DNA from 3 places in the uncultured Sphingopyxis sp. genome. Region 3 is predicted to be linked to each of the others. Evidence: predicted binding sites of a transcription regulator. Region 3 holds the regulator's gene; each other region holds the start of a gene.
What was found. Region 3 encodes LexA, which represses DNA repair genes until DNA is damaged. Its sites were predicted from a motif close to GTTCCNCNCTTGTTCT; they were not measured.
Positions count from the first base shown of each region.

Region 1: the regulator LexA is predicted to act here: its motif matches at 3,525-3,540, upstream of QZL87_RS15010 (ribonucleoside-diphosphate reductase subunit alpha).
Region 2: the regulator LexA is predicted to act here: its motif matches at 9,306-9,321, upstream of QZL87_RS08955 (PA0069 family radical SAM protein).

Region 1 covers NZ_LT598653.1:3,230,395-3,241,007, forward strand. Annotated here, with positions in the region: gene QZL87_RS15000 (acyl-CoA dehydrogenase) at 1-442, shown strand, start outside; gene QZL87_RS15005 (EAL domain-containing protein) at 557-2,845, shown strand; gene QZL87_RS15010 (ribonucleoside-diphosphate reductase subunit alpha) at 3,582-5,540, shown strand; gene QZL87_RS15015 (ribonucleotide-diphosphate reductase subunit beta) at 5,662-6,726, shown strand; gene QZL87_RS15020 (hypothetical protein) at 6,855-7,085, shown strand; gene QZL87_RS15025 (hypothetical protein) at 7,177-7,473, shown strand; gene QZL87_RS15030 (helix-turn-helix transcriptional regulator) at 7,486-8,106, shown strand; gene QZL87_RS15035 (hypothetical protein) at 8,624-9,139, opposite strand; gene QZL87_RS15040 (DUF4440 domain-containing protein) at 9,240-9,797, shown strand; gene QZL87_RS15045 (hypothetical protein) at 10,137-10,292, shown strand.
Region 2 covers NZ_LT598653.1:1,955,986-1,966,598, forward strand. Annotated here, with positions in the region: gene QZL87_RS08925 (lipoprotein-releasing ABC transporter permease subunit) at 1-1,238, shown strand, start outside; gene QZL87_RS08930 (ABC transporter ATP-binding protein) at 1,231-1,908, shown strand; gene QZL87_RS08935 (glutathione peroxidase) at 2,037-2,510, shown strand; gene dnaE (DNA polymerase III subunit alpha) at 2,636-6,121, shown strand; gene QZL87_RS08945 (long-chain fatty acid--CoA ligase) at 6,195-7,799, shown strand; gene QZL87_RS08950 (GIY-YIG nuclease family protein) at 7,861-8,124, opposite strand; gene QZL87_RS08955 (PA0069 family radical SAM protein) at 8,194-9,255, opposite strand; gene moaB (molybdenum cofactor biosynthesis protein B) at 9,362-9,886, opposite strand; gene QZL87_RS08965 (lytic transglycosylase domain-containing protein) at 9,876-10,613, opposite strand, start outside.
Region 3 covers NZ_LT598653.1:2,272,690-2,283,302, forward strand. Annotated here, with positions in the region: gene prsK (XrtA/PEP-CTERM system histidine kinase PrsK) at 1-564, shown strand, start outside; gene prsR (PEP-CTERM-box response regulator transcription factor) at 561-1,937, shown strand; gene QZL87_RS10485 (tetratricopeptide repeat protein) at 1,938-3,785, shown strand; gene QZL87_RS10490 (aminodeoxychorismate/anthranilate synthase component II) at 3,942-4,532, shown strand; gene trpD (anthranilate phosphoribosyltransferase) at 4,529-5,527, shown strand; gene trpC (indole-3-glycerol phosphate synthase TrpC) at 5,524-6,309, shown strand; gene moaC (cyclic pyranopterin monophosphate synthase MoaC) at 6,624-7,097, shown strand; gene QZL87_RS10510 (molybdopterin molybdotransferase MoeA) at 7,094-8,284, shown strand; gene lexA (transcriptional repressor LexA) at 8,349-9,032, shown strand; gene QZL87_RS10520 (ComEC/Rec2 family competence protein) at 8,986-10,613, opposite strand, start outside.

The DNA of each region.
Region 1 (10,613 bases), 960 kb from region 3:
CCCGATCTATGAAGGCACCAACGGCATCCAGGCGGCCGATCTGGTGGGCCGCAAGCTCGGCATGGCGGGCGGCGACCTCGTCCGCGGCCTCATCGACGATGTTGCGGCCGGCGCCGCCGATTTCCCCGAATTGCAGCAGCTCGTCGATGCGTGCCGCGCGGTCACCGACTGGATGGTCAATGCTCCGACCGCAGACCGCCTCGCGGGCAGCTACCCCTATCTCACCATGCTCGCGACCGCGACCTGCGGCTGGCTGATGGCGATCCAGCACAAGGCCGCGCGCGCCGCGCTCGACGAGGGCGAAGGCGACCGCGCCTTCCTCGAAGCCAAGATCGCCTCGACGCGTTTCTACCTTCAGCAGATCGTTCCAGTGGCAACGGGGCTGGCGGCATCGGCGCTCGCCGGCGACGCGGCGCTCGAACCGCTGCCCGCGATGGGCTGAATCATAGGAAATCCTGTGCTTTCCCTCTTCCCGGGCCGCGCAGGATTTCATTCATAATTAACGCGATGATAACCATCTGGGACTAGACGCGACCGGCAATTGCTGGAGACGTGCGTGCCCTTCCCGGTCAAAAGTCTGATCATCAGCTGGCGGACGATCGCACTGTCGCTACTGCTCAGCGTGGTCGTGGGGCTGGCTGCGGTCAGCGAGCCGATCGATCGCGTCATCGAGGCTGCGATTGGCCGCGTTGCGTGGCGACCGGTCTCGGATGACATCGTCGTGGTGGCCCTCGACGACCGGACGCTCGACGAAGTCGCCGGTCGCGATTTTTCGATGACCCGGCATGCGCAGGTGGTCGATGCGATCGACCGGGCCGGCGCCAAACGCCTGTTTATCGACTTTACTTATGACCGGCGCGAAAGGGATCCCGATTTTCGGTTGCTGACCGCGGCGGTGAGGAAAATGGGCGACCGCGCCATCCTCGCGGTCGCGGCGAAATCGGCACGCAGCGGGGATTCCGAATTGGCGCGCTTCCCCAGCCCCGCCTTCGGTACCGCCGTCCAGATCGCGTGCATCGGCTGGGAATATGAACTCTGGCAGGTCTGGCGGATACCGATCACGCTGGACGTCGACGGTCGGGCCATTCCAAGCTTCTCGTCGTTGCTCGCGAACCGGCGATCGAACGACGCCGGAGTTTATGCTCTCGATTATTCCTACAAGACGAGTTCGATCACCGAATATAGCGCAAGCGACGTCCTGTCGGGCAAGGTCGCGCGCGAACTGGCCGGCCGCGACGTAATCTTCGCACCGACTGCAGCGGAGTTTCAGGACAATCATTATCTTCCCGGGCACGACCGCGTGCCGGGCGCTTATGTGCATGTGATCGGTGCTGAAACGCTGAAACGCGGCATGCCCGTCGACATCGGCTGGTTTCCTCATCTCGCCATCACGGCGGTCTTCCTGCTTGCCGCAGCCGCCTTTCGCCGCGCACGCTGGTTCAACATCATCGCCGCGGCGCTCGCCATCGTGCTGATCGTCAGCAAAATCTATCTGATGACGATGCTGGTCAGCAGTTCGATCGGGGCCGCCCTGTTTCTTGCCGCCGTGATCGGCGCGAACGTCTCGCGTACCAGTCGCCGCCGCTTGGCACAGCGCGAAAATCCCCTATCGGGCCTCCCCAATTTCGAAGCCTTGCGCTCGCAACCCTCGTTCGGCAGCGCCACCGTCATCGCGGCCAAGGTCGTCAATTTCGAAGATCTTGCCGCCTTCATCCCGGGGGACGGCATCGGCAAGCTCGTCGAACAGGTCACCCGCCGCCTCCAGCTCGCCTCGCAGGGCACCGCGCTCCACCACGATCTCGACGGCACCTTCGCCTGGCTCGTCCCCTATTATCAGCACAGCCAGATTGAGGGGCAGCTCGCGGGCCTCGCCGCGCTGTTCAACGCGCCGCTGACGATCGGCGAGCTGCGCGTCGACGTCGCGATCGCCTTCGGGGTCAACGACGAGTTCGAAGGCTCGAACGCACAGCGCCTCGCGGCCGCGCTCGTCGCTGCCGAACGCGCGATCCGCACCCGCGCGCTGTGGACCAAATATACCTCGCGCCAGAAGGAAGACGCCGGCTGGCAACTCTCCTTCCACTCCCAACTCGAAGACGCGCTCACCGGCGGCGACATCTGGGTCGCCTTCCAGCCGCAATATGAAATCGCGACGAAGAGGCTCGTCGGGGTCGAAGCACTCGCGCGCTGGACGCACCCGACACGCGGGCCGATCCCCCCCGACGAGTTCATCGTCCAGGCCGAAAAGAGCCAGGACATCTATCGCCTCACCCTGTTCGTGATGGATCAGGCGATCCGCTCGGCGGCGCAGTTCCACGAGCGCGGCTTGCGCATCAACATGTCGGTCAACCTGTCCGCCAGCCTGCTCGACCACAGCGACCTCGTCGGCACGATCCGCGTGATGCTGACCGCGCATCATCTGCCGCCCGAGGTTTTGACGATCGAGATCACCGAAACCGCGCAGATCGAAAACAGCCGCCAGGCGCGCCAGACGCTCGCCCAGCTGCGCCGGACAGGTATTCGTCTGTCGATCGACGATTATGGCACCGGCCAGTCGAACCTCGAATATCTGACCGAGATCGAGGCCGACGAGATCAAGATCGACAAGCGATTCGTGATGACGATGCGCGATTCGCAGCGGAACCTCGAAGTGGTCAAATCGACGATCGATCTCGCACACCGCCTCGGCGCCGTCGCGGTCGCCGAAGGCATTGAGGACGCCGAAACCATGGCGCTGCTCGCGGGCCTCGGCTGCGATGTCGGTCAAGGCTATCACCTTGGAAAACCCCAATTGTTTTCCGAACTCGCCGCGACTCTCTCCGCCTCCCCGCAGAACCGCACCGCATAACTGCCAGATTGGCAGTAATGCTTATAGTTAAGACTCGATTTACCTTACTAATTAAGGTATACGCTCCGTTAACTGTTCCGCATGGGCAGTGCCAACAGGAGATCTGAAATGGGTTGGTTTTGGAAATTTCTGGGTGGCGGCGGCACCGGTAACGGTGGCGGTCAGGCCTAACTCGGAAACAAATTAAGGAGAGGGCTCCGGCATCGCCGGGGCCCTTTCTTTTTGCCCGGCGACGATCCGCGCGGAGATCCGCGCAGACGACCGGGCCGAACCGTCATTCCCCTCACCGCATCGCGCGTCGGGCCGCAACAGCACGTCGCGGCAAGCCTTTCTTCCCGGCCGAAAAAATTTCGGCCCGGCACCCATATCCGCCCCTTCGCGCGCAAAGCCGCGGAAACGCTGGCGCGACGCGTTTCGTTCGTCCATCGGCAGCGACGAGACGAATCAAATTATCGACGAGTCGAGTCTTCAACCTGTCATTTACCGTCTTGCATCGCCGCGCCGACGTGGCACTATAGGTGGTGGGTCGGCCACGGGGGCACCCCAAGAAATTGTATCAGGCTGCAAGTGGCGGATTTCCGTCGTCCATCGCATATGGACCCGGAAAAACCCTTTCTGCGCCCAAATAAAGTGCCCCGTGGAGAGGTTTAGATGCTAGGATCGGGGCTTCGCCCCGAGTCGAACAAGACAGGAACAAGGCGCACCGATGTGCGCGGTCGGAACGGGGGCGAATGCAATGGATTTTCGGGAAAGCGAACGGGTGGAGACGAGCGACGTGGCGACGATGGAACTGGCGAAGACTGACGCTCCGGCGGCACCCGAATCGACGGGCGAATCGCCTGCAGATGCGAAGCCCGCGGCGAAGCTCAACGACGGCAGCGAGCCCAAGGTGCATGCGCGCCGCTTCGCCATCGTGACCGACGCGAGCCGCGACGCGCTGCTCACCGATTTCGGCAAGGAAACACTGCAGGACCGCTATCTCCTGCCCGGCGAATCCTATCAGGACCTCTTCGCGCGCGTCGCCGACGCCTATGCCGACGATCAGGATCACGCGCAGCGCCTCTACGACTATATCTCGAAGCTCTGGTTCATGCCCGCGACCCCCGTTCTCTCGAACGGCGGCACCGGCCGCGGCCTGCCGATCAGCTGCTATCTGAACTCGGTCGATGACAGCCTCGAAGGCATCGTCGGCACGTGGAACGAGAATGTCTGGCTCGCCAGCCGCGGCGGCGGCATCGGCACCTATTGGGGCGCGGTGCGCGGCATCGGCGAACCCGTCGGCCTCAACGGCAAGACCAGCGGCATCATTCCCTTCGTCCGCGTGATGGACAGCCTAACCCTCGCGATCAGCCAGGGCTCGCTCCGCCGCGGCTCGGCCGCCTGCTATCTCGACATCTCGCACCCCGAGATCGAGGAGTTTCTCGAGGTCCGCAAGCCCTCGGGCGACTTCAACCGCAAGGCATTGAACCTCCACCACGGCGTGCTGATCACCGACGAGTTCATGGAGGCCGTCCGCGACGGCGCCGAATTCAACCTGCGCAGCCCCAAGGACCAGAGCGTCCGCGGCACCGTCGACGCACGCGGCCTGTTCCAGAAGCTCGTCGAAACGCGCCTCGCGACCGGCGAGCCCTATATCATCTTCATCGATCAGGTGAACCGCATGATGCCCAAGCATCATCGCGACCTCGGGCTCAAGGTTTCGACCTCGAACCTCTGCTCCGAAATCACGCTGCCGACGGGCCGCGACCATCTCGGCAACGATCGCACCGCGGTCTGCTGCCTCTCGTCCTTGAACCTCGAAACCTGGGACGAGTGGAACGGCGACAAGCGTTTCATCGAAGACGTCATGCGCATGCTCGACAATGTGCTGCAGGACTATATCGACCGCGCCCCGCCCGAAATGGCGCGCGCCAAATATAGCGCGAGCCGCGAACGCTCGGTCGGCCTCGGCGTCATGGGCTTCCACAGCTTCCTCCAGGCGCGCGGCCTGCCCTTCGAGGGCGCGATGGCGAAATCGTCGAACCTGCGCGTCTTCAAGCATATCCGCGCGCAGGTCGATCAGGCGTCGATGCTGCTCGCCAACGAGCGCGGCCCCTGCCCCGACGCCGCCGATCAGGGCGTGATGGAACGCTTTTCGTGCAAGATGGCGATCGCGCCGACCGCGTCGATCAGCATCATCTGCGGCGGCACCAGCGCGTGCATCGAGCCGATCCCCGCGAACATCTACACCCACAAGACGCTCTCGGGCAGTTTCTCGATCCGCAACCCGCATTTGGAAGCCCTGCTCGTCGACAAGGCGAAGAACAGCGACGCGGTGTGGAACTCGATCCTCGAACGCGGCGGCAGCGTCCAGCACCTCGACTTCCTGACGCAGGACGAAAAGGACGTGTTCAAGACCAGCTTCGAGATCGACCAGCGCTGGCTGCTCGAACTCGCCGCCGACCGCACCCCCTATATCGACCAGGCGGCGAGCCTGAACCTCTTCATCCCCGCCGACGTCGAGAAGTGGGACCTGCTCATGCTCCACTATCGCGCGTGGGAGCTCGGGATCAAATCGCTCTATTATCTCCGCTCGAAATCGGTCCAGCGCGCCGGCTTCGCGGGCGGGGTCGAGGCCGACAACACGCCCGAGGCCGCGAAGTTCGAACTGAGCGCCGAGAGCACCGATTACGACGAGTGTCTGGCCTGCCAGTGAGGCCCGACGCTCCGCGTGTCCCCGCGAAGGCGGGGACCCAGAGCGGCATTACGCCAAGCCAGACTGGATCCCCGCCTTCGCGGGGACACTGAAACAAGAGATCAAGATCGAGGATAAGAACATGTCCCTTCTCGAAGCCCGCAAAACCTACAAGCCCTTCGAATATCCGTGGGCGTTCGATTTCTGGAAGCGCCAGCAGCAGATCCACTGGGTGCCCGAGGAGGTGCCGCTGGGCGAGGATTGCCGCGACTGGGCGCAGAAGATCAGCGACCACGAACGCAATTTGCTCACCCAGATCTTCCGCTTCTTCACCCAGGCCGACATCGAGGTGCAGGATTGCTACCACGAAAAATACGGCCGCGTGTTCAAGCCGACCGAGATCAAGATGATGCTGACCGCGTTCAGCAACATGGAGACGGTGCATATCGCGGCGTACAGCCATCTGCTCGACACGATCGGCATGCCCGAGAGCGAATATGGCATGTTCCTCGAATATGACGAGATGCGCGCCAAGCACGACTATATGGGCACCTTCGGGGTCGAGAGCGACGAGGATATCGCGCGCACGCTCGCGATGTTCGGCGGCTTTACCGAGGGGCTGCAGCTCTTCGCCAGCTTCGCGATGCTGATGAACTTCCCGCGCTTCAACAAGATGAAGGGCATGGGCCAGATCGTGAGCTGGTCGATCCGCGACGAAAGCCTCCACTGCGAAGGCATCATCAAGCTGTTCCACACCTTCGTGAAGGAACGCGGCTGCCTGACCAAGGCGGTGAAGGAAGACATCATCGACACGTGCCAGAAGACGGTACGGCTCGAGGATGCGTTCATCGACCTCGCGTTCGAACAGGGCCCCGTCCCCGGCATGACGCCGAAGGAGATCAAGCGCTACATCCGCTACATCGCCGACTGGCGCCTCGGACAGCTCGGCTTCCAGCCGATCTACATGATCGACGAACACCCCCTCCCCTGGCTCGCCCCGCTCCTCAACGGCGTCGAGCACGCCAACTTCTTCGAAACCCGCGCGACCGAGTACAGCAAGGGCGCGACGCGCGGCGACTGGAACACCGTCTGGACCAGCTTCGACAACCGCAAGAAGGCGAAAGCCAACGACGACGACGCGACGGCCGGCGAAGCGGGCGACGACGGCGAAGACATGTTTGCGAAAGCCGGCATCGCCGCCGAGTAAACCAAACCCCCTCCCCTTCAGGGGAGGGGCAGCGAAACTTGCCAGCTTGCTGGCTTAGTGAAGCGGGGTGGGGGCTCACGAAACAGAGCCACGCTCCCGACCGAACAACAAGAAGTCAGAGGCCAAAAATGACCGAAAAGAAAAAAGAAAAGCTCCTGATCCTCAGCCAGCCCCAGCGCGCGACCCTCGAAGGCCTCTCGAACCGCCGCCCCCAGCTCCCCACCGACCCCGTCCGCGACGAACTCGTCACGCTGGGCCTCGTCGTCAAGCAGGGCGCCAAATGGGCACTGACCCCGACGGGCAAGAAGGTGCTCGCGGCCAGCTCGAACCGGCGGAACTCGGGCGGGTTTTCGGTTTGAGGCATTTAGTGGAAGATTTTGAAGCAGCGCATGCTTTGTTGACCTGAGGTCAATTTTTTGGCAAAAGGCGATAGCTTGCTTAGGAGACGTTATGGCGAAGCTCAACAATGCGCTCGTCGCGGGATATGTCCAAGCTTGGTTGGAGCAACTCTCTGATCAAATCACGCTTTCGGCTGAGACCCAAGCCGATATGAAGGCGCAAACGATCCCGCTGACCGATCTGATTGACGTTCTCGAAGCAAGCGACGACGCTAGCTCAACCAAGGAGAACCCGCATGACGCTTTCTTTTCCATCACCGGAACGACTGTCGATGGCGAGCGCTTGCGCGTGACGCTCTCGATTGATCCCCTCGTTGGGATCTGTGTTCACGGCGTACAGCGCCTCTAAGGATAAATCGCTATGAAGAACCAGCAAGACAACTGGGTTGTCTTGCCAGAGTTTGTGGCGGATAACCTTGGCGCTCCGTTCAAGGTTATCCTAAAGGACTCTGTCAAGCAACAGATCGACAAGAGCACTGGAAAGGTATTAAATACCACTATTCCCAATCCGCGAGACCTTCTTAGAAAGGTTGCTCTCCATCGCTTAGCTCACCCGAGAAAGTTGAATGGAGAGGAGATTAAATTTGTCCGCAAAGCCCTAAAAATAAAGGCGAAGGACTTGGCGGAAATGATAGACATCTCAGTAGAACATATGTCCCGATGCGAATCTGGAGAGAGAATACTATCTCCCGGAATAGAAAAATGCCTTAGGCTCGCAATAATCCTCCACGTCTTTGACATAGAGGATGAAATCGGAAACAATGAAGATGAACCATCTCTAAAAAAAGAGCTTGAGGCTTATAGAGACGCCGTAAATAAGCTAAAAAATGTTTTTAGAGACATTGATATATCCTGCGTTCACTCTGCAGATAAGCCGCTATCTATGACTTTTTCTGTTCGCAAAAGTGATGAGACGCGTGATTCGCAAGAGCAAACGGAAGAACAATGGGATGAGGCACCTCGGGAATCGATGGCGGCCTAAAAATATGGAGGGTTTGGGTCATAGGCCCAAACCCTTTTTCTTGATCAGTGATCAACTTTTTGCTAACCCCGAAATTGCAAATGGCTAGGCCAGAATAGGCCTCGCCCCTGAGTGGGGAATGGCGCGCCAACGCCATTCCCCGGTCGGGATGAGGAGTGACCTCACTCCAACGACACCAGTGTCGTTACTCCTCGGTTTGCACTTTGGCAAACACTGTGGAGCAACAATAATGCCTTTCTACATCGTAAACCGCAATGAGCAGTCCAATGGAGACCATGAGGTCCACGAACGGAACAACTGCACATATCTCCCAGCCACTCACAACCAGGTTGATCTCGGCTGGCATGCCGACTGCCGCGGGGCCGTCGCGGAAGCGAAAAAGTACTATCGGCAGTCAAATGGCTGCTTTTGGTGCTGCAACGCTTGCCACACCAGCTAAGCACCAACACACCAAGCAACTGTAGCGATCCGCTATTTCGGGCGGATCGCTACCCTTTATGTCGTACCACCTTCACCCTCAATGCACCGTAACCGCTTCCATCCGTCCGCCCACCCGCGCCACCGCGAACATCACCCCGTCGCGCACCACCTCGGGCGGGCCTTCGAGCATATAGAGCTTCACCAGCTCGCGCGTGACCTCACTGTCGTCATCGACGACCAGCCGTAGCGCGTCGAGCCCCAGATTGCCGCGCGCCACCACGACATCGCGCACCAGCGCGAGCGGCCACCGCGCGCTCGTGCCGCGATAGAGCGTCACCCCGTCATGGCGCAGATAATCGCCGCGCCGCCGCCACATACCAAGGATATACGCCCACACGCCCAGCACCGCGGCGATGCCAAGCAGCAGCAAAGGCTGCCCGAAGATTATCCCTCGCAGCGTATCGGCGGGATACGCCTCCCAATTCAGCCGCGCCGCGAGCACGCCGAGCAGCACCGCGCAGGCGAATTGCCACCCCACCAGCGGCGCCGCGCGCAGCCGGGCCACCACCACCATCTTCCGATCCCCGTTCGTCATCGCCGTCCAGATAGGCATCGCGGCGCGCCCGCGCCAGCTTTCGCCGCCACGCGGCGGACATTTGCTTTCTTTCTGGCTTACTGTATTATATCACCGATACAGTAAGGATGAGCGACTCATGGCCTTTTCACTCCTCTTCGCCGCCGCGCTTTCGGCCGCGGCGCCCGCAACGCCGCCCGCCGCCCCCGCGCCGATGCCCACCGGCGACGCGCTGACCGCCGCGATCGCCGAAAACGATGCGCGCCTTTTCTGGGCGGCGTTCGAGGGCTGCACGCCGCCGGCGCTGACCGGTCTGCTCACCCCCGATTATCGCATGATCCACGATCGCGGCGGCCTGTCGGCGAAGGACCGCGCCGACATGATCGCGGGGTTCGAACGCCAATGCGCGCGGCGCCGGCCCGGCGGCGAGGACGAAGGCTATAAGAACCGCCGCCAGTTCGTCCCCGGATCGCGCATCGTCCGGCCGATGGGCGACTGGGGCGCGCTCGAAGAAGGCGCGCATCTCTTCTTCGAATGGACACCGCGCGCGCCGCGCTGGACGCTCGTCGGCGGCGCCAGATATATGAATGTCTGGCAATGGATGCCCGCCGAGGGGCGCTTTCGCCTGTCCGAAAGCCTGAGCTACGACCACGCTCCCGCCGCGCCCTATCCGCCGCCGGACGCGGCCACGCCCTGACGCCCGCGACGCCCGCCGGTGCAAAATAGGACCGGCGCCCCCTTTCCTACATTGCCGCCGCGTGCCAGCCTCGCGCGCTGGCTCTTTGACATGCTGAACTCCCTGCCCTCGACCGGATGAAATATCGTGCTGCGCGCGATGTTTGCGACCTTTGCCGCATGCGCCGCATGGGTCATCTTTGCGATCTTCGGCCCGCACGCCCCGCGCCCTTCGGCAACGCAGCCTTGCCCGTCCCGCCGCGCGCCGCGCCTCCGCCGGGGTCAACCGCCCCGGCCGCGCGGCGAACGCTCCCCGCCGCCGCGCCGTCATGCTATGCTGCGACTCGAAAGGAGAAAGCCCATGCAGGCCGTAACCGAAGGCGACCGCCGCAAGGAGGTCCGCATCCTCCTCGAGCAGATTCAGGCGCATCCCGAACGCGACTGGACCGCGGCGCGCCGCCGCCTCGCGACGCTCAACAAGCTGATCGCGGGGGCGCCGCGCTCGCGCACGCACTAGCCCCCATCGCATCCTTCGCCACTCGTCGCCCGGATGCGACCGTCCGTCGCATTCGCGCCCCGCGCGATGCAACGCGCGGACTTCGCGCCGGTTTCTCCGGCGAAGGCATCGGCGCCGTCCCTTACCCCCCCCCCGAGGGCGACGCCGATGCCGACCCGATGATGGAGAGAGAGATGCGCACGCCCCCGTTCCCGGCGCGCTGACCCTTCTGGCCGCCGCCTCCGCCCTTCTCGCCGCCACGCCCGCGCTGGCCCAAAGCGATCCCGCCAGCCTCGGCAGCGACGGCGTCGCCAACGTCAACCTTGTCGGAAAGGTCGGCCT
Region 2 (10,613 bases), 320 kb from region 3:
CTTACGAACGCACCATCTTCAAACGCTATTTGCTTCCGCAGCGCGGCGAGGGGTTCATCTTTGTCGCGGCGGCGTTCAGCTTCACCGCGGTGATGCTCGGCGTCGCGGCGCTGGTCGTGGTGATGAGCGTGATGAACGGCGTGCGCAGCGACTTGTTCGACAAGATTGTCGGGCTCAACGGCCATGCGGTCGTCCAGGGCTTTGGCGGGCGGATCGACGATTGGCGCGATGTGCTGAAACAGGCGAAGGCGACGCCGGGGGTCGTGTCGGCGACCCCGCTGATCGAGCAGCCCCTGCTCGCGACTTTCAGCGGGCGCGTAGAGGGGGTGCTGGTGCGCGGGATGACGGTGCCCGACATCCGCAACAACAAGACGCTGGGCGGCAAGGTGCTCCAGGGCAATCTCGCCAGCCTGACGGCGGGTTCGGGCCATGTCGCGATCGGCAGCGAACTGGCGCGCAACCTGGGCGCGCAGGTCGGGTCGAACGTCACGATCATCAACCCGCAGGGCCGCTCGACGCCGTTCGGCACGGTGCCGCGCGAGATCAGCTATCGCGTAACGGCGATTTTCGAGATCGGCGTCTATGATTTCGACAAGGCCTATATCGTCATGCCGATGGAGGATGCGCAATTGCTGCTGCTCACCGGCGACGCGGTGCAGATGATCGAGGTCAAGACCGAGGACCCGGACCGCGTCGGCGAGATACTGCAGCCGCTGGCCGAAAAACTCGCGGCGCAGGCGGTCGTCTCCGACTGGCGATCGATGAACGCGAGCCTGTTCGAGGCACTGTCGATCGAGCGCGTCGCGATGTTCGTGATCCTGTCGCTGATCATCCTCGTCGCGTCGTTCAACATCATCTCCTCGCTGATCATGCTGGTGCGCGCGAAGACGCGCGACATGGCGATTTTGCGGACGATGGGGGCGCCGCGCGACGCGGTGATGCGCATCTTCATGGCGATCGGGCTGTCGATCGGCATCGCGGGCACGATCGCGGGAATGATCGTCGGCTTTTCGCTGCTCTATTTCCGGCAGGGGGTGCTGCGCGGAGTCGAGTTCCTGACCGGCCAGCCCTTATGGGATCCGTCGATCCGCTTCCTCACCGAACTGCCGTCGAAGCCCGACCCCGTCGAGATCACCGCGATCGTCATCATGGTGATCGTGTTCAGCTTCCTCGCGACGCTTTATCCCGCCTATAAGGCCGCGAATACCGATCCCGTGCAGGTGCTGCGCTATGAGTGAGGTCGCATTGGAACTGGTCGGGTTGAAGCGCAGCTTCACCCAGGGCGACGTCACCATCGAAGTGCTGCGCGGCGTCAACGCCTCGCTGCGGCGCGGCGAGATCGTCGCGCTGCTGGGCCCCTCGGGATCGGGCAAGTCGACGATGCTGCAAGCCGTGGGCCTGCTCGAAGGCGGCTTCGAGGGCATCATCCGCATCGATGGCGAGGATGTCACGCGTTTCGAGCAGGGCGAGCGGACGAAGACGCGGCGCGAGAAGATCGGCTTCGTCTATCAATTCCATCACCTGCTCCCCGATTTCAACGCGATCGAGAATGTCGTGCTGCCGCAGCTGATCCGCGGCGCGGGGCAGGCCGAGGCGGAGGAGCGCGCGGCCGACCTGCTCGGACGGCTGGGGCTGGGAGAGCGGCTCCATCACAAGCCGAGCAAGCTGTCGGGCGGCGAGCAGCAGCGCGTCGCGGTGGCGCGCGCGCTCGCGAACCGGCCCTTGCTGGTGCTCGCCGACGAGCCGACGGGCAATCTCGACGAGGCGACGGCGGACCGCGTGTTCGACCAGTTCGTGGGGCTGGTGCGCGACCATGGCTCGGCGGCGCTGGTGGCGACGCACAACGAACGGCTGGCGGCGAAGATGGACCGTGTGTTGCGCTTGCACGAGGGGCATATCGAGGCGTAGGCGGCCCTTCCAAGTCCGTCATCCCGGCGAAGGCCGGGATCTCGCCCTTGCTCCTTGGCGCACCGGCGAGATCCAGGCTTTCGCCGGGATGACGACTCAGGATAAGATGGGCGGTGGGGAGAAGTAATATGGCGCTTTACGATCTTTCGGCGAAACTTCCGGGCGGCGGCGTGCAATCGCTGGCCGACTATCGCGGCAAGGTGCTGCTGATCGTCAACACCGCGTCGAAATGCGGCTTCACCCCGCAATATGAAGGGCTGGAGGAGCTGTATCGCGACTACAAGGATCGCGGATTCGAGATACTGGCTTTCCCGTGCAACCAGTTCGGCGCGCAGGAGCCGGGGGACGCCGAAGAGATCAGGAACTTCTGTTCGCTGACCTATGATGTCAGCTTTCCGCTGATGGCGAAGATCGACGTCAACGGCGACGATGCCGATCCGATCTTCAAGCATTTGAAGAAGGAGAAATCGGGGCTGCTCGGCAGCGGGATCAAGTGGAATTTCACGAAATTCCTAGTGGACCGCGAGGGCAAGACCGTGTCGCGCCACGCGCCGACGACAAAGCCCGAGCAACTCAGGAAAGAGATAGAGGCGTTGCTTTGAACTGTCGCCCCCGCGGAGGCGGGGGCCGTTGGAGAGATAGCGCCACGCCGATAGCGGCCCCCCGCCTTCGCGGGGGCGACGATTATGGCATGGTCGAATCATCAGCGTCACGTTAGCGTAACCAAATGGCCTACAGCCCCTTCGTTCCCCTGCGCGTTTTTTCCAGCTTCACGATGCTCGAAGGGGCGATCGATCCGAAGGCGATCGCGAAAGCCGCGCGCGAGCTCGGGTTTCCGGCGATCGCGGTGGCCGATCGCAACGGGCTCTATGGCGTCATGGCGTTCGGCGAAGCGTGCAAGGCGGCGGGGGTGCAGCCGATCGTCGGCACCCTGCTCAGCGTCGCGCGGCCCGGGCAACGGCTGGCGAACGGCGCGCCGCTGATCGATTGGCTCGCGCTTTATGCGCAGGACGACAAGGGCTATGACAATTTGTGCGCGCTCGTCTCCGCGGCGCATCTCGGCCGACCGGTCGAGCAGGAACCGCATGTGCTGCTGTCCGACATCGCGGGCAAGACCGACGGGCTGATCTGCCTGACCGGCGGCGGCGAGGGCGCGCTTGCGCGGCTGCTCGCGGGCGAGCAGAAGACGGCCGCCGATGACTATGTCGAACAGCTCGAAGCCATGTTCGGGGGGCGGCTCTATATCGAGCTGTCGCGGCGCGGCGATCAGGTCGAGATGGCGGCCGAAAATGCCCTGATCGACATGGCCTATGCGCGCGCGCTGCCGATCGTCGCGACCAACCCCGCCAATTTCGTCGAGCCGCAGTTCCACCCCGCGCACGACGCGATGCTGTGCATCGCGCAATCAGCCTATGTCGAAAGCGAGGATCGCCGCGTTTCGAGCCCCGAAGCCTGGCTGAAGCCCGCCGAGACGATGGAGGACGCCTTTTCGGATCTGCCCGAGGCGATCCGCAACACGCTGGTGATCGCGCAGCGTTGCGCCTTCATGGCGCCGAAGCGCAAGCCGATCCTGCCGAGCCTCGCCGGCGACCGCGAGGGCGAAGCGGCGCAGCTCAAGGCCGACGCGCATATGGGGCTCACGGCACGGCTCGCACATTATCCCGAGCTGACCGACGAAGAACGACAGGCCTATGTCACGCGCCTCGATTTCGAGGTCGACGTCATCACCCAGATGGGTTTCCCCGGCTATTTCCTGATCGTTGCCGACTTCATCAAATGGGCGAAGGCGCACGACATTCCGGTGGGACCGGGGCGCGGTTCGGGCGCAGGCAGCGTCGTCGCCTGGGCGCTGACGATCACCGACCTCGATCCTTTGAAGCTCGGCTTGCTCTTCGAACGCTTCCTCAATCCCGAGCGCGTGTCGATGCCCGACTTCGACATCGACTTCTGCGAAACGCGGCGCGGCGAAGTGATCCGCTATGTGCAAGAGAAATACGGCCGCGACACCGTCGCGCAGATCATCACCTTCGGTAAGCTGAAGGCGCGCGCGGTGCTCAAGGACACGGGCCGCGTGCTCCAGATGAGCTATGGTCAGGTCGACCGGCTGGCGAAGCTGGTGCCGAACCATCCGACCGACCCCTGGACGCTCGAACGCGCGCTTAACGGCGTCGCCGAGCTCATGACCGAGTACAAGCAGGACGACGGGGTGCGCCGCCTGTTCGACATGGCGCGCCAGCTCGAAGGCCTGCCGCGGCATAGTTCGACCCACGCCGCGGGCGTAGTGATCGGTGACCGCCCGCTCGACCAACTCGTCCCCCTCTATCGCGATCCGCGTTCGGACATGCCGGTGACGCAGTTCGACATGAAATATGTCGAGACCGCGGGGCTGGTGAAATTCGACTTTCTGGGCCTCAAGACGCTGTCGGTGCTGAAAGAAGCCAAGCGTTTGCTCGCGCTGCGCGGGGTCGACGTCGATCTCGACGCGCTCGCGTGGGACGATGAGGAAGTCTACGCCCTGCTCCAGCGCGGCGAGACGGTCGGGGTGTTCCAGCTCGAATCCGAAGGCATGCGGCGCACGCTGTCGGCGGTGAAACCGACCAATTTCGGCGACATCATCGCGCTCGTCGCGCTCTATCGTCCAGGCCCGATGGACAATATCCCGCTGTTCGGCGCGCGCAAGAACGGGCGCGAAAAGATCGCCTATCCGCACCCGCTGCTCGAAGGCATCCTCGCCGAAACCTACGGGATCTTCGTCTATCAGGAACAGGTGATGCAGGCGGCGCAGATTCTCGCCGGCTACAGCCTCGGCGGCGCCGACCTTCTCCGCCGCGCGATGGGCAAGAAGGTCCAGGCGGAGATGGACGCGCAGCGCGACACCTTCGTCAAGGGCTGCGGCGAGCATAACAATATCGCCCCCAAGGCCGCGAACGAGCTGTTCGACTTGATCGACAAATTCGCAGGCTATGGCTTCAACAAGAGCCATGCCGCCGCCTATGCGCTGCTCTCCTATCAGACCGCATGGCTGAAGGCGCATTATCCGCACGAATTTTTCGCGGCATCGATGTCGTTCGACAGCCACCAGACCGACAAGCTCTCGATCTTCATCGACGATATGCGGCGTCTCGACGTCGGAATCGCGCCGCCATCGGTCAACGACAGTGAAGCCGATTTCTCGGTCGGGCGCGGCGATGAGGGGCTGACGGTCCGTTACGCGCTCGGCGCGCTCAAAGGCGTGGGCGAGAAGGCGATGGAGGCGCTGGTCGCCGAGCGCGCGAAGGGCGATTTCGTCAGCCTTGACGATTTCGCGGGCCGCATCGATCCCAAGCTGCTTAACCGGCGGCAGATCGAGGCGCTCGCGGCGGCAGGGGCGTTCGACTGTATCGAGCCCGACCGACCGCGCGCCTTTGCCGGCGCCGAAAGCCTGCTCGCCTGCGCCAACAGCTCGGCGCACGAGCGTTCGACGGGGCAGGGCGGGCTGTTCGGCGGCGACATCACGATCGCGCCCGCGCTGCAGCTGCCCGCCGCCGAACCCTGGACGCTGGCGGAACGGATGACGCGCGAGAAGGAGGCGTTCGGCTTCTATTTCTCGTCGCACCCGGTCGAGCAATATGAGGCGATCGTCTCGGCGCGCGGCGCGCGATCCTATGGCGACATCTGCGACAATGTCGAAATGACGCCGGGGACGCGCATCCCGATGGTGATGGCGGCGATGGTCGAAAGCGCGCGGCCGCGCGTGTCGCAGCGCGGCAACCGCTTCCTCAACCTGACGCTGTCGGACCGCAGCGGCCAGTTTCAGTCGAGCTGCTTCGACGAGATGGCGGGCAAGACGCTCGAGGCGCTGGCGGCGGAAGGCGGCTGCGCTTTGCTGTCGGTCGAGCTCGACTTGCTCGAAGGCGAGGAAACGCCGCGCGTCACCGTGCGCGGCGCGCAATCGCTCGCGGACATGGCTGCGACCGCCGCGCTCCAGCTGACCTGCCGCGTCGACATGCCGTCGGCGATCGAGGAAATCGCACGGCTGCTTGTCAGGCGCGACGATGCGAAAGGCCGCGTGATCGTCACGACGATCGATCCGCTGACCGACGACGAGATTCGCATCGATCTCGGCCGCGGCTTCGCCCTCGGCCCCGACGCGGTCTCGCGGCTCGACATGATCGCGGGGGTGGCGGAACCTGCGCTGTCGCTCGTCGCACCGCGCGAATTCCGGGCGCGCTGACCATCCCCCTTGCGTGCGGGGCGTTTCCGACCCTATCCATGAGTGGCAACGATAAAATTGAGGATGCCGCACCATGGGAATGCAGGGCCAGCCGCTGCTCGTCACCAGCCTGATCGATCACGCCGCACGCGAACATGCGGGGCGCGAGATCGTGTCGCGATGGGCCGACGGCAGCATGACGCGATCGAACTGGGGAGACGTCGGCACCGACGCGCGGCGCTTTGCCGCCGCGATGGTCCGGCTCGGGATGAAGAAGGGCGACCGCATCGCAACGCTGGCGATGAACCACGGTCATCACCTGGTCAGCTGGTACGGCTCCGCGGGGATGGGCGGGGTGCTGCACACGGTGAATCCGCGGCTGTTCGACGAGCAACTGATCTATATCATCAACCATGCCGAAGACCGGGTGCTGCTGTTCGACGCGATGTTCCTGCCGATCGTCGAGCGGCTTCGTCCGCAATTGCCAACGGTCGAGCATTTCATCCTGTTCGACGCGCCGGCGCGCGAGGGCTATCTGTCCTATCGCGATCTGATCGATGCGGAAGACGGCCGCTTCGATTGGGTGGAGCTCGACCAACGCGATCCGGTCGGGCTCTGCTATACCAGCGGAACGACGGGCAATCCGAAGGGCGTGGTCTATGAACATCGCTCGAACGTCATCCACGCGATCACCGAAATCCAGCCCGATGTGTTCGACATGTCGAACCGCAGCGTGGTCCTGCCGATCGTGCCGATGTTCCATGCGAACAGCTGGGGTATTCCCTTCGCCGCCGCGACCGTGGGCGCAAAGCTGGTGTTTTCGGCGACCAACGACGCGCAGGTGCTGTGCGACCTGATGCACGACGAGGGCGTCACCCACAGCGCCGGCGTGCCTACGGTATGGCTCGCGATGTTCGCGCATATGGACGCGACCGGCATGGATTATGGCAAGCTTTACCGCGTGATCATCGGCGGATCGGCGGCGCCGCGCGCGATGATCGAGCGGTTCATGAAGGCGGGGATCGACGTCGGCCACGCCTGGGGGATGACCGAAACCTCGCCGATCGGGACGATGGGCAAAAGGCCGTGGAACTGGGACGAGATGAGCTTCGACGAGCGCGTCGACATCGTCGCGCGGCAGGGCTGTCCGCCGTTCGGGGTCGAACTGCGCATCGTCGATGACGAGGACAACGAGCTGCCGCGCGACGGCGAGACGAGCGGGCGGCTGCAATGCCGCGGCCCGTGGATCATCCGGCGTTATTTCAAGGCCGACAGCGATGCGGCCGACGGCGACGGCTGGTTCGATACCGGCGATGTCGCGGTGCTGCATCCCGACGGGGTCATGCAGATCACCGACCGCGCGAAGGATGTGATCAAGTCGGGCGGCGAATGGATCAGCTCGATCGAACTGGAAAATGCCGCGGTCGGCGCGCCGGGGGTACAGGAAGCCGCGGCGGTCGGCGTCTATCACCCCAAATGGGACGAGCGGCCGATCCTGCTGATCGTGAAGAAACCGGGTGCCGAGGTGAGCGAGGCGAGCGTGCTCGACTATCTGACGGACAAGGTCGCCAAATGGTGGCTTCCCGACGAGATTGTCTTCGTCGAAGAACTGCCGCATACGGCGACCGGCAAGATTTTGAAGCGCCAGATCCGCGACGATTACAAGGATTACAGGCTGCGGTCGTTGGCGGAGGCGTAAACATGGCGTCGCCCCCGCGAAGGCGGGGGCCGCTAGCGGCCTTGCTCAAGCGTTGAGGGTTTCAAACAGGTCGATCCATTCGGGATTGGTTTCGGAGATCAGCCTTAGTTTCCCATTTCTTTAGCGCCCTCTCCCGCACGATCGCTTCGTCGATGCGGTCGGAGGGCTCTGCGTAGACCAGTCGGGTCAGGTTCCATTTTCGGCAAAATTCCGATCCAGTGCCCGACCGATGCGCGAAAATGCGGGCCGCCAGATTGTCGGTGACGCCGATGTAGAGGATGCCCATCGGCTTGTTGGTCATGATGTAGACATAGGCGTTTCTCATCGACCTTGCTCCGTGACGACGGCGGCCCTCGCCTTCGCGGGGCGACGGTTAAAGCATCGCCGTTCGCACTCAAAACAGCTCCATCTGCCCGTCGCGTTCGGGCGGGCGGAACAGGTCGCAGCGGATCGGCGGGAAGCTCCGGTCCATGCCGTGCTCGCGCGCGGCGCGCCTGACGCGGGAGCGGATGAGTTGCGCCCAGACGCCGTGGCCGCGCATGCGGGTGAAGAAACCGGAGTCGTTATCGCGACCGCCGCGGATGTCCTGCACCATGTGCATGACCTTGTCGGCGCGGTCGGGATAGTGGGCGGCGAGCCAGGCGCGGAAGAGCGGCGCGACCTCGAAGGGCAGGCGCATCAATATATAGGAAGCGCGGATCGCGCCCGCCTCGGCGGCGGCAGCCATGATCGCCTCGATCTCGTGGTCGGTGATCGCGGGGATGATCGGCGAGATATTGACCTGCGTCGGCACGCCTGCATCGATCAGCTTGCGGATCGCGGCGAGGCGGCGTTTCGGGTGCGGCGCGCGCGGTTCGAGCGTGCGCGCGAGCTTCGGGTCGAGTGACGTCACCGACACCGCGACCCCGACCAGACCATCGCGCGCCATGCCGGCGAGCAGGTCGATGTCGCGCAGTACGCGGTCCGACTTGGTCGTGATGATCAGCGGATGGCGCGTTTCGGCCAGCACCTCGACGACCGAGCGGGTGATGCCCCATTCGCGTTCGATCGGCTGATAGCCGTCGGTATTGGTGCCGATCGCGAGCGGCGCGACCTTGTAGTTGCGTTTCGCGAGTTCGGCGCGAAGCAGCTTTGCCGCGTCGGGTTTGGCGAACAGCCTGCTTTCGAAATCGAGCCCCGGCGACAGGTCGTGAAAGGCGTGCGTCGGGCGCGCGAAGCAATAGACGCAGCCATGCTCGCAGCCGCGATAGGGGTTGATCGAGCGATCGAAGCCGACATCGGGCGATGAATTGCGCGCGATGATCGTCTTCGGATGTTCGACCGTGACCGTCGTGCGCAACGGTGGCGGGGCGCCGTCGATGTCCTCCGCCGCGTCGAGCCAGTCGCGATCGGCCTCGCGGTCGAGCGATCCGGTACGGGTCGGACGCAGGTTGGTCGGGGCGCCGCGGCCCGCAATCGGGGGCAGGGGTTTGAACGATTCCACCCGGAAAGGATAGTCCTCGGGCGAGAACAAATAAAGAACATATTCGTCACCCCCGCCTTCGCGGGGGCGACGATCAGGGCTATTCCATCAACCGCGGCATCAACTCGACAAAATTGCAGGGCTTGTGGCGGCTGTCGAGTTGAGTGGACAAAATGCCTTCCCACGCGTCGGTCACGGCGCCGGTCGAACCGGGAAGCGCAAAGATATAGGTGCCGCGCGCGACGATGGCGCAGGCGCGCGACTGGATCGTCGAGGTACCGATGGTCTGGTAGCTGAGCCAGCGGAACAGCTCGCCGAAACCCGGAATATCCTTGCCGTCGAGCCGGTGGAGCGCCTCGGGCGTGACATCGCGGCCCGTGAGGCCAGTGCCGCCGGTGGTGATGACGACATCGACCTCGGGATCGTCGATCCAGTTGTGGAGGCGCGAGACGATCAGGTCGGTCTCGTCCCGGATGATCGCGCGTGCTGCCAGCATATGGCCCGCGCCGGTCAGCAATTCTTCGAGCTTGTCGCCCGACCGGTCGTCGGCGGCGCTGCGGCTGTCCGAAATCGTGAGGATCGCGATGCGGACGGGCCTGAACGGCAGGCTCTCGTCAATCGGCATTCGCGAAATCACCGGCATAGGTCAGGCGCGTGCGATCCTTTCCGTCGGGAAAGCGCGGCCATTTGCCCTGCGCGAGCGCGGCGCGGCTGACCGACGGCTTGCCCTGCTGCGCTTCGTACATCCAGTAGTTGCGCAGCACGATGCCGACATAGCCGCGCGTTTCCCAATAGGGGATCGATTCCATATAGAGCAGCGGGTCGTCATTATCGCGAATTTCGGTCTGCCAGCGCGCGACCGGCGCGGGGCCGGCGTTATAGGCGGCGATCACCTTGGGCAGCTGGCCGCCCGTGGCGGGCTCGCGGCTGAGATATTGCAGATAACGCTGGCCGAGATCCATGTTCACCGCGGGCGTCTTGAGATCGCCGAGTGCCGCGACCGCGCCTTCCCAGCGTACGATGTCGCGCGCGGTGCCGGGGCGCACCTGCATCAGCCCGGTGGCGCCCGCCGGGCTCACGACGCCGCGCTGGAAGCGCGATTCCTGCAGCGTATGGGCAAAGACCAGCGCCGGATCGACGCGCCAGCCGCCCTTCGGCTCCCATTTGGGCTGCGGATAGCGTGCCCCTATGGCGGGCTTGCGGCCGTGCGGCGTATTATGGGCAAGATAGAGCTGCGTTTCGGGCAGGCTGAGCGCGCCCGCCATCGCAATCAGCTGCGGATGCTGGTCGGGATCGCCGATCTGGGCCTGATGGCGCAACGCCTGACCCGCGTAGACATCCTCGCCGATCTC
Region 3 (10,613 bases):
ACGCAGACGCTGAAGATTTCGGCGGGGCGGCTCAGCGACCTGCTCGTCCGGCTGTCGCCGCGCGAGCGCGGGCCCGCGGCCGAGCCCGGGCGCACGCTGGTCGAGCCGGTGCTGAACGAGGTCGCGGCGGAAATGCGGCCGCGCCGCGCTCTGTTCGTCGGATGCCAGGCCGGCCTGTCGGCGTGGGCCGAGGCCGGCGCGGTCCGCCAGATCGTCCAGCATCTGGTGGCGAACGCGATCGACGCGTCGGCGCCCGACACACCGGTGCAGGTCGTCGCGGTCGCCGAACAGGAGCGCGTGCGCATCGACGTGATCGATCAGGGCTGCGGCATGACGCGCGACTTCATCCGCGACGAGCTGTTCAAGCCCTTCGTGTCGACGAAGGACGGCGGCTTCGGGCTCGGCGCGTTCGAGGCGCTCCGACTCGCGCAGGCGATGGGCGGCGCGATCGAAGTGGCGAGCGAGCCGGGCAAGGGCAGCAATTTCACGCTGTGGCTGCCGCTCGCCGATGCGCGCGCCGCGGCCGGGAGCGATGCGCGAGTGATGAAAGCAGGAACGAAATGAGCGAGGGCGGGACCGGTTTGCGCACATTGCTGGTGGTCGAGGACGACGCCGGGCTGCAGGCGCAGCTCAAATGGGCCTATGAGGATTATCGCGTGCTCGTCGCCGGCGACCATGATGCCGCGATCGAACTGCTGCGCGCCGAGGAGCCCGAGGTGGTGACGCTCGACCTCGGCCTGCCGCCCGATCCCGACGGGACGCGCGAGGGGTTCCGGACGCTCAAGGCGATCCTCGAGGCCAAGCCCGACACCAAGGTCATCGTCGTGTCGGGGCATGGCGAGCGCGCGAGCGCGCTGACCGCGATCGCGAGCGGGGCGTGGGATTTCTATCAGAAGCCGATCGACATCGACGAACTGGGGCTAATCGTCGCGCGCGCCTTTCACGTCCGCGAACTCGAAGTCGAAAATGCGCGGCTGGCGAGCCAGGGCGCGGGCGACAATCGCGTGCTCGGCGGGATGATCACCGGCGCGCCCGAAATGCAGAAGGTCGCGCGCACGATCGAGCGCGTCGCGAACCTCGACGTGTCGGTGATGCTGCTCGGCGCGAGCGGCACCGGCAAGGAATTGCTCGCGCGCGGGCTGCACGAGGCGAGCGGACGCCGCGACGGCGCCTTCGTCGCGATCAACTGCGCCGCGATCCCCGAGAATCTGCTCGAAAGCGAGCTGTTCGGGCATGAAAAAGGCGCCTTCACCGGCGCGGTGAAGACGACCGAGGGCAAGATCGAGCTCGCGCACGGCGGCACGCTCTTCCTCGATGAGGTCGGCGACATTCCGCTGCCCTTGCAGGTCAAGCTGCTGCGCTTCCTTCAGGAACGCACGATCGAACGGATCGGCGGCCGCAAGGCGATCCCGGTCGATACCCGCATCGTCTGCGCGACGCACCGCGATCTCGATGCGATGATCGCCGGGCAGAGCTTTCGCGACGATCTTTATTACCGGCTCGCCGAGATGGTGGTGAAAATCCCTTCGCTCGCCGAGCGGCCGGGCGACGCGGTGCTGCTCGCGCGCCATTTCCTCCACCAATATGCGCCCGAGATGAACCCCGGCGTACGCGGTTTCGCGCCCGACGCTTTGCAGGCGATCGACGAGGCGCGCTGGCCGGGCAATGTCCGCGAGCTTGAAAACCGCATCAAGCGCGCCGTTATCATGGCCGACGGCAAGCTGGTGATGCGCGAGGACCTCGACATGGCGGGCGGCGGTGAAGCGGGCGAAGAGGCATGGCTCAACCTGCGCAGCGCGCGCGAGGCCGCCGACCGCGTCGCGATCCGCCGCGCGATGACGCAAAGCGAGGGCAATATTTCGCTCGCGGCGAAATTGCTCGGGATCAGCCGGCCGACGCTCTACGACCTGCTCAAACAATATCGGATGCAGGGCTGAATGACCTTGCGCCGCGTCTGGACCGGCGCGCCGCTCGTGGCGGCGCTGCTGCTCGCGGCGTGCGGCGGCGGCGGACCGGACACGCCGCGCCAGGCCGATGAACAGCGCCGCGCGGCGTTGCAGGCGGCGATCGCCGACGATCCGGGCGACATCGCAAGTCGCGTCATGCTGGCGCGCGTCGCGATCCGGCTCGGCGACGGGGTCGGGGCCGAGGCGGCGGTGAAGGACGCGCTCGGCGCCGGCGCGAACGACGAGGCGCTGCGCCCGCTGCTCGCCCGCGCCTATGCGATGCAGGGCGAGAGCGCACGCGCGCTCGCGGCGCTCGACGCGGGGCCGGTCATCCCCGAGATGATGGGCGAGGCAGCGTGGGTCGCGGGCGACGTCCACCTTGCGAACGGCGACCTCGGCGCGGCGCGCGAGGCCTATGACCGGGCGGTGCATGAACTGCCGCGCAGCGCGGCCCTGTGGGTCGATGTCGCGCGCTTTCGCGAGGCCAATGCCGACACGCTCGGCGCGCGCGACGCGGTCGATTATGCGATCGAGCTCGACAGGTCGAACAGCGCCGCGCTGGCGTTCAAGGCGAATCTCGTGCGCGGCCAGGAGGGACTGGAGGCCTCGCTCGGCTGGTATGCCGATGCGCTCGCCGCCGATCCCGACAATGCGAACGCGCTGATCGATCAGGCCGCGACGCTCGGCGATCTCGGCCGCTATCGCGACATGCTGGCGGCGCTGCGCCATGCGGCGACGATCGTGCCGCGCGATCCGCGGCTTTTCTATCTCCAGGCGGTGCTCGCGGCGCGCGCGGACAATTATGCGCTCGCGCGCAGCCTGCTCCAGCGCACGCGCGGCGAACTCGACGAACAGCCGTCCTTCATGCTGTTGAGCGCCATCGTCGAGCTGGAACTGGGCGGCGAGGCGGTCGCGGCGACGTGGGCGGACCGGCTGCTCGCCGATCAGCCGCATAATTTCACCGCGCGCCGCATCCTCGCCGCCGCCGAATGGGCCGATGGCGATGCGGGCGCCGCGCGCGAGGCGCTGCAGCCGCTCGTCCGCCGCCCCGACGCCGACAGCTGGTCGCTGATCCTCGCATCGCGCGCGGCCGCCGAACTGGGGCGGGGCATGGAATCGGCCGATTATCTGGGACGCGCGGCCGCGCTGAGTCCCGGCGAAGCCGTGCCCTTCGCGGTCGATGACGATTATGCGCTGGTGGCGATGGCGGCCGACGCCGCGCCGCTCGATCCGGCCAAGGCGATTCCGGCGATCGCCGCCGAGCTTGCGAGCGGCAACAGCGCGCGCGCGATCGCCCGCGCGGCGCGGCTGCGCGACGCGAACCGCGGCGTCGCCGACGCGCATATCCTGCTCGGCGACGCGGCGCTCGCGGGCGGGCGGTTCGCCCTCGCGGTCGAGGCGTTTCGCGCCGCGCGCGCGATCGACGCGGGCGAGCGCACGACGCTGCGCCTCGCCAACGCGCTCTACCGCGCGGGCGACGTCGCCGGATCGGGCGCCGCTATTCTGGCGCTGCGCGACGGGCAGCCGTCGAGCATCGCCGCCGACCGGCTCGCCGGGCATCTCGCGATGGACCTCGAACATTGGGACCGGGCGATCGCGCATTTCGAGCGCGTGCGGCGGCGGATCGGCGACCGCGACGTCGTGACCTTGCGCGAACTGGCGCGCGCCTGGGCGGCGAAGGGCGACGATGCGCGCGCGCTGCTGCTGATCGACCGCGCCTATCGGTTGCAGCCGCTGAATGCGGGAATCATGGAATTTTACGCCGGGCTGCTCGACAAGCGCGGAAGACAGCAGGCCGCGGCGGATTTGCGCGACAAGGCGGCGCAGATCGGGCGATAGACGATATAACCGCTCCACCTGATTCCCGTCATCCCGGCGAAGGCCGGGATCTCGCCGATGAGATTTCGACCTTCCCCGGCCAACGAAGCTGGGTTTGCGGCTTCACAAGCTTCTATCCCTTCCCCAACCCCAGCAAAGCGGTTAGTGCGCCCTCCCATGATCCTCGTCATCGACAATTATGACAGCTTCACCTTCAACCTCGTTCACTATCTGATCGAGCTCGGCGCCGACGTGCGCGTCGAACGCAACGACGCGCTCACCGCGGCAGAGGCCCTTGGCTCAGGCGCCGACGCGATCCTGATCTCGCCCGGCCCCTGCACGCCGAACGAGGCGGGCATCAGCCTCGACCTCGTCGCCGCCTGCGCCGACGCGCGGCGTCCGTTGCTCGGCGTCTGCCTCGGCCATCAGGCGATCGGGCAGCATTTCGGCGGCACCGTCCAGCGCGGCCATCTGATGCACGGCAAGACCTCGCCCGTCTGCCACGACGGCAGCGGGCTTTACGCGGGCCTGCCCTCGCCCTTTCAGGCGACGCGCTACCACAGCCTCGAGGTCGTCGACATTCCCGCCGATCTCGTCATCAACGCGACGAGCGACGACGGCGCGGTCATGGGTTTCCGCCACGCCGATCTGCCGATCCACGGCGTCCAGTTCCATCCCGAGAGCATCGCGACCGAGCACGGCCACGCGATGCTCGCCAATTTCCTGAAGATCGCGGGGCTGCCGGCGGGCGAGCGCAAGGCGGCATGAGCCGCTTCGGTCCCTTCCCCGACCCCTCGGCGCTGCTCGATCACGACGAGGCGGCCGATGCATTCGCGACGATGCTCGACGGCGGCGCGAGCGACGAGCAGGTCACCCAATTTCTGATCGCGCTGTCCGACCGCGGCGAAACGATGGTCGAAATCGCCGCCGCGGCCGAAGCGATGCGCGACCGGCTGATCCCCATAAACGCCCCCGCGGGCGCGATCGACGTCTGCGGCACCGGCGGCGACGGCCATCATACGCTCAACGTCTCGACCGCGGTGTCGATCGTCGTCGCGGCGTGTGAGGTTCCGGTTGCAAAGCACGGAAACCGCGCTGCTTCTTCGAAATCGGGCGCCGCCGATACGCTGGAGGCGCTCGGCCTCGACATGGAGCGCGCCGACCGCATGGCCGAGGAGCAGCTCGCCGACCTCGGCATCTGCTTCCTCTTCGCGGGCACGCGCCATCCGGCGATGAAGCGCATCATGCCGATCCGCAAGGCGATCGGGCGGCGGACGATTTTCAACCTGATGGGCCCGCTCGCCAATCCGGCGCGCGTCACGCGCCAGCTCGTCGGCATCGCCCGCCCCGCCTATGTCCCCGTCTATGCCGAGGCGCTCCACCGGCTCGGCACCGACCATTCGCGCGTCATCTCGGGCGACGAGGGGCTCGACGAACTGTCGCTCGCGGGCGGCAACGAGGTCGCAGTGGTGACACCCGAGGGCGTAAGGATGCAGCGCAGCATTGCCGCCGACGCGGGCTTGCCGACGCGCTCGCTCGCCGAAATCCGCGGCGGCGACGCCGAATATAACGCCAGGGCGCTCCGCGGCTTGCTGCAGGGCGAGCCCGGCGCCTATCGCGACGCGGTGCTCTACAACGCCGCCGAGGCGCTCGTCGTCGCGGGCGCCGCCGCGACCTTGCTCGAAGGCGTCGAGGAAGCCGCCGAGGCGATCGACAAGGGCCTCGCCAACGCGCTGCTCAATTGCTGGATCGCCTATAAATGAACAAGCTAACCCAGATACTTGCGACCAAGGCCGAAGAAGTCGCCGAGCGCCGTGCGCTACGCTCCGTCTCCGATCTCGATGCGATCGACGCCGGCGCGGTTCGCGGTTTCACGAAGGCGCTTCAGGCGAAGATCGACGCCGGCGGCTTCGGGCTGATCGCCGAAATCAAGAAAGCATCGCCGTCCAAGGGATTGATAAGGGAGGATTTCAACCCTCCGGACCACGCCCGCGCCTATGCGGTGCACGGAGCGGCCTGCCTGTCGGTGCTGACCGACGCGTCATATTTTCAGGGGCATGAGGATTATCTCGTCGCCGCGCGCGCCGCCTGCCCCCTCCCCGTGCTCCGCAAGGATTTCATGGTCGACCCGTGGCAGGTCGCCGAAGCCCGCGCGATCGGCGCCGACGCGATCCTGATCATCGTCGCCGCGCTCGACGACGGCCCGATGCGCGAGATCGAGGCCGCGGCGCTCGAACGCGGCATGGACGTGCTGGTCGAGGTTCACGACGAAGCCGAACTCGACCGCGCGCTCTCGCGGCTCGAATCGCGCCTGATCGGCGTCAACAACCGCGACCTCAGAAGCTTCGAAACCGACCTCGCCGTCACCGAACGCCTCGCGAAGCTTGTCCCGCCGGGCACTTTGCTCGTCGGCGAAAGCGGCATCGCGAGCCACGCCGACTGTCAAAGACTGGCGGAAAGCGGCGTCAAAGCCTTCCTCGTCGGCGAAAGCCTGATGCGCCAGAACGACGTCACGGCGGCAACCAGGGCGCTGCTGGAAGGCTGACGGGCGATTTCCGCTTTGGGGTGGGGAGTTGCCGTTCTCTACCTTCGTCATTCCCGCGAAAGCGGGAACCCAGTGCGGGATCAGCCTACGCACGCTCTGGGTCCCCGCTTTCGCGGGGATGACAATGTAAGAGGCCGCAATCGGTCGGTCTCAGACATTCGTCATCCCGGACCTGATCCGGGATCCATTCTTCCGACGCCCGTGCGAATGGACCCCGGATCAAGTCCGGGGTGACGATAATCGTTAAAGCAACTACCAGCCCGCCCCCCATCCCCCTTGCCTTTCGCCCGCCGCCTTGCTTCCGTCCTCCGGCAATGACACCCAAACCGACTCATCTCGACGCGACCGGCACCGCGCACATGGTCGACGTCGGCGCCAAGCCCGCGACGCAGCGCCGCGCCGTCGCGGGCGGCCGCATCGCCATGTCACCCGAGGCCCTCGAAGCGATCCGCAACGGCAACGCTCCCAAGGGCGACGTGCTCTCGACCGCGCGCATCGCCGGGATCATGGCGGCGAAGCGCACCGCCGACCTCATCCCGCTCTGCCACGCGCTCGCGCTGACCAAGATCGGCGTCGATTTCGCGTGGGAAGACAAGGGTATCGCGGTTACTGCCGTCGCGCAGACGACGGGGCCGACGGGGGTCGAGATGGAGGCGCTCACCGCCGCGTCGGTCGCGCTCCTCACCCTTTACGACATGGCGAAGGCGCTCGACCGCGCGATGGTGCTCGGCGACATCCGCCTCCTCGAAAAAAGCGGCGGCCGCTCGGGCGACTGGCGCGCCGAATGAGCGGCCTGCTCGCCGTCGAGGAGGCGCAGGCGCGGCTCCTCGCGCTACGCGAACCGCTCGGCAGCGAGAATATCGCCTTTTCCGAATCGCCTGGACGCCATCTTTCGGACAATGTCGTCGCGCTGCGCGACCAGCCCGAAGCACCGCTTTCCGCCATGGACGGCTATGCGATCCGCTTCGACGACCTGCCCGGCCCGTGGACCGTTATCGGCGAAAGCGCCGCGGGCGCCGCGCCCGGCCGCAGCGTGGGCCCCGGCGAAGCGATGCGTATCTTCGCCGGCGCGCTGCTCCCCCCCGGTGCCGACACGGTCATCGTGCAGGAGGATGTCGCGCGCGATGGCGACGCGCTGACGCTGACGCGCGACGGCCCCGGCGCGCGCGGACGCCATGTCCGGCCCCGCGCGGCCGATTTCGCCGCCGGCGATTGCCTGCTGCCCGCGGGCACGCGCCTGACCCCCGGCGCCATCGCGGCGGCGGCGATGAGCGGCGCGGGCCAGCTCGCCGTCGGCCGCCGCCCGCGCGTCGCGATCGTCACGACCGGCGACGAACTCGTCCCGCCCGGACGCCCGCTCGCGCCCGGCCGCATCCCCGACAGCAACGGCGTCATGCTCGCCGCGATGCTCGCCGGAGAAGCCGCCGCGCCCGTCCTGCCCCTTCATGCCCCCGACGACCGCGCGAAGCTCGCGAACATTCTCAAGGAGTTGGCACGACGTCACGACGTCATCGTCACCGTCGGCGGCGCGTCGGTCGGCGATCACGACCATGTCCGCGGCGCGCTCGACGACGCTGGCGGGCGGCTCGATTTCTGGAAGATCGCGATGAAGCCCGGAAAGCCGCTGATCGCCGGAACGCTCGGCGACGCGGTGCTGCTCGGCCTGCCCGGCAATCCCTCCTCGGCCTTCGTCACCGCGACCTTGTTCCTGCTGCCGCTCGTCCGCCACCTCGCCGGGGCGGCCGATCCGCTGCCCGCGGTGCATCGCGCACCGCTCGCCGCGCCGCTCGGCGAGGGCGGGACACGCCGCGACTATCTGCGCGCGCGACTCGAAAGCGGCCGGCTGATCCCCATGATCGGGCAGGAAAGCGGCCGCACGCTGCCGCTCGCCTCGGCCAATGCGCTGCTGATCCGCGACATCGGCGCCCGCGCGCGCGCGGCCGGCGCGGCAGCGGACTATATCGTCATCGCTTGACAAGTTCCGATTTGTTCCACTATCGTTCTCCCTATGTCCGATATGGCATCATGGAGAACGACCGATGTTGACCGCGAAGCAGCATGAACTGCTCCACTTCATCCAGCAGCGCCTCGACGCGAGCGGCATTTCGCCCTCGTTCGAGGAGATGAAGGAGGCGCTCGGCCTCAAGTCGAAATCGGGCATCCACCGGCTGATAAGTGCCTTGGAAGAAAGGGGTTTTCTCCGCCGCCTACCCAACCGCGCCCGCGCGCTCGAGGTGCTCAAGGTGCCCGAAGCGGCGAAGCCCGCCGTGCGCAACGATCGCGACAATATCGTCCCGCTGCGCAAGAGCCCGCCCGCGATGCGGCCGATCGCGGCGAACGACATCGTCGAAGTGCCGCTGCACGGCAAGATCGCCGCGGGCGTGCCGATCGAGGCGTTCGAAGATCACAACAATCTCGCCGTCCCCGCCGCGCTGCTCGGCTCGGGCGAACATTATGCGCTCGAAGTGTCGGGCGATTCGATGGTCGAGGCGGGCATCTTCGACGGCGACTATGCGCTGATCCAGAAGGCGAGCACCGCGCGCGAGGGCGACATCGTCGTCGCGCTCGTCGACGGACAGGATGCGACGCTCAAATATTTCCGCCGCGAAGGCCAGATGATCCGGCTCGATCCCGCCAACAGCGCCTATGAACCGCAACGCTACCCCGCCGAGCGCGTCATCGTGCAAGGGCGGCTGTCGGGACTGCTTCGTCGTTACCACTAAGCTGCTGCGGCCGGCGCCACGGATGCTCGTCGCCCGCTTTCAGCGTGGCGACGGCTTCCGGCGCTTCGCCCAGATAGATTGCCAGCCCGCCGGTTTCGGCAAGGCTGTCGCGGTCGATCGTCATCCAGCGCCCCGTGCATTCGCGCGGTAGCCAGCGGTCGCTGATCACGACGTCGGCGGCGGCGCACGCAGCGGCCATGTCGGCGCCCTCGATCCGGTCGCGCCCGCGCGAGGCGAGGACGATCCGCCGCGCCACGCCCTCGCCCTGCGCCCAGCGGCAGAAATCGCGATTGCACTCGACATGATCGAGGTCGGCGAGCGCCAGAAGCGGCGCATCGACCCCCGCCGCCTCGGCAACCGTATCGCGAACATAATCGCCCGCCCGGTCGCGCAGCAGCGCATAGCCGCCATCGGGCAGTGCGGCGGCGATATGCCGCCCGTCGCCGGTGACGAGCAGGCCGGGGCGCGGCGCGGCGAGCAGCGCCGCCATCCCGACCGCCAGCGGTACCGCCCCCGCCCGGCGCCAGCGCGTCTGCCATAACAATATCCACAGCCCGCCGAAGACCGCGAGCGCAAAGCCCCAAGGCGGAAAGCTCGGCAGCGTCGCAACCGCGCCCGGCGCCTCGGCGACGCCATGCGCCAGCGCGATCAGTGCGCGCAACGCCTGCTCGGCAATCCACCACAAAGGCGCGCCGAGGCCGACGCTGTCGAAGAGCAAGGCGAGCGCCTCGAACGGCATGATGACGAAGGTCGTGAGCGGGATCGCGACGACATTGGCGAGCGCGCCGTAGAGTCCCGCCTTGTGGAAATGGAACAGCGCGATCGGCGCCAATGCGACCTCGACGACGAGCCCGGTGATCAGCAATCCGGCCACGCCGCGTCCCAGCCGGAACAACCACGGCTCCTCGCGGCGCGCCATGAACGCCTGCATCCGCCGGCTCTCATGAAGCGCGATGATCGCCGTTACCGCCGCGAAGCTCAGCTGAAAGCTCGGGCCCGCCAGCGCCTCGGGCCGCCAGACCAGCACGATCAGCGCCCCCGCGGCAACGAGCCGCAGCGTCAGCGCCTCGCGCCCCATCAGCAAGGCGGCGAGCACGAGCAGCGCGGCGATGAACGATCGCAGCGTCGGCACCTCGGCTCCCGCGAGCCATGTATAGCCCCCGCCCGCAAGCGCCCCCGTCGCCGCCGCGAGCGGCAGGACAATGCCCGCGAGCGCGAGCCGCGGGCTCAGCGCAAGCAGCCGCATCGCGGCGAGCATCGCAAAAGTGACGACCGCGGTGACGTGCAGCCCACTGATCGACAGCAAATGCGCCAGCCCGCTGCGGCGCATCGCCTCCTCGTCGGCCTCGGAAATCGCGCCGCGATCGCCGGTGACGAGCGCGGCCGCGATGCCCCCCGCCGACCCTTCGATCTGCCCATGGATATGCGCGCTCGGCCGCACACGCACCGACGGCCGCGCCGTGCCGCGCCCCGGCGCGCGCGCAACCTCGCCGAGCACCGTCCCGACCGCACCGATGCCGTCGAACCAGGCGCGCTGCGCGAAATCATAGCCGCCGGGCAGGCTCGCGACCGGCGGCGGCA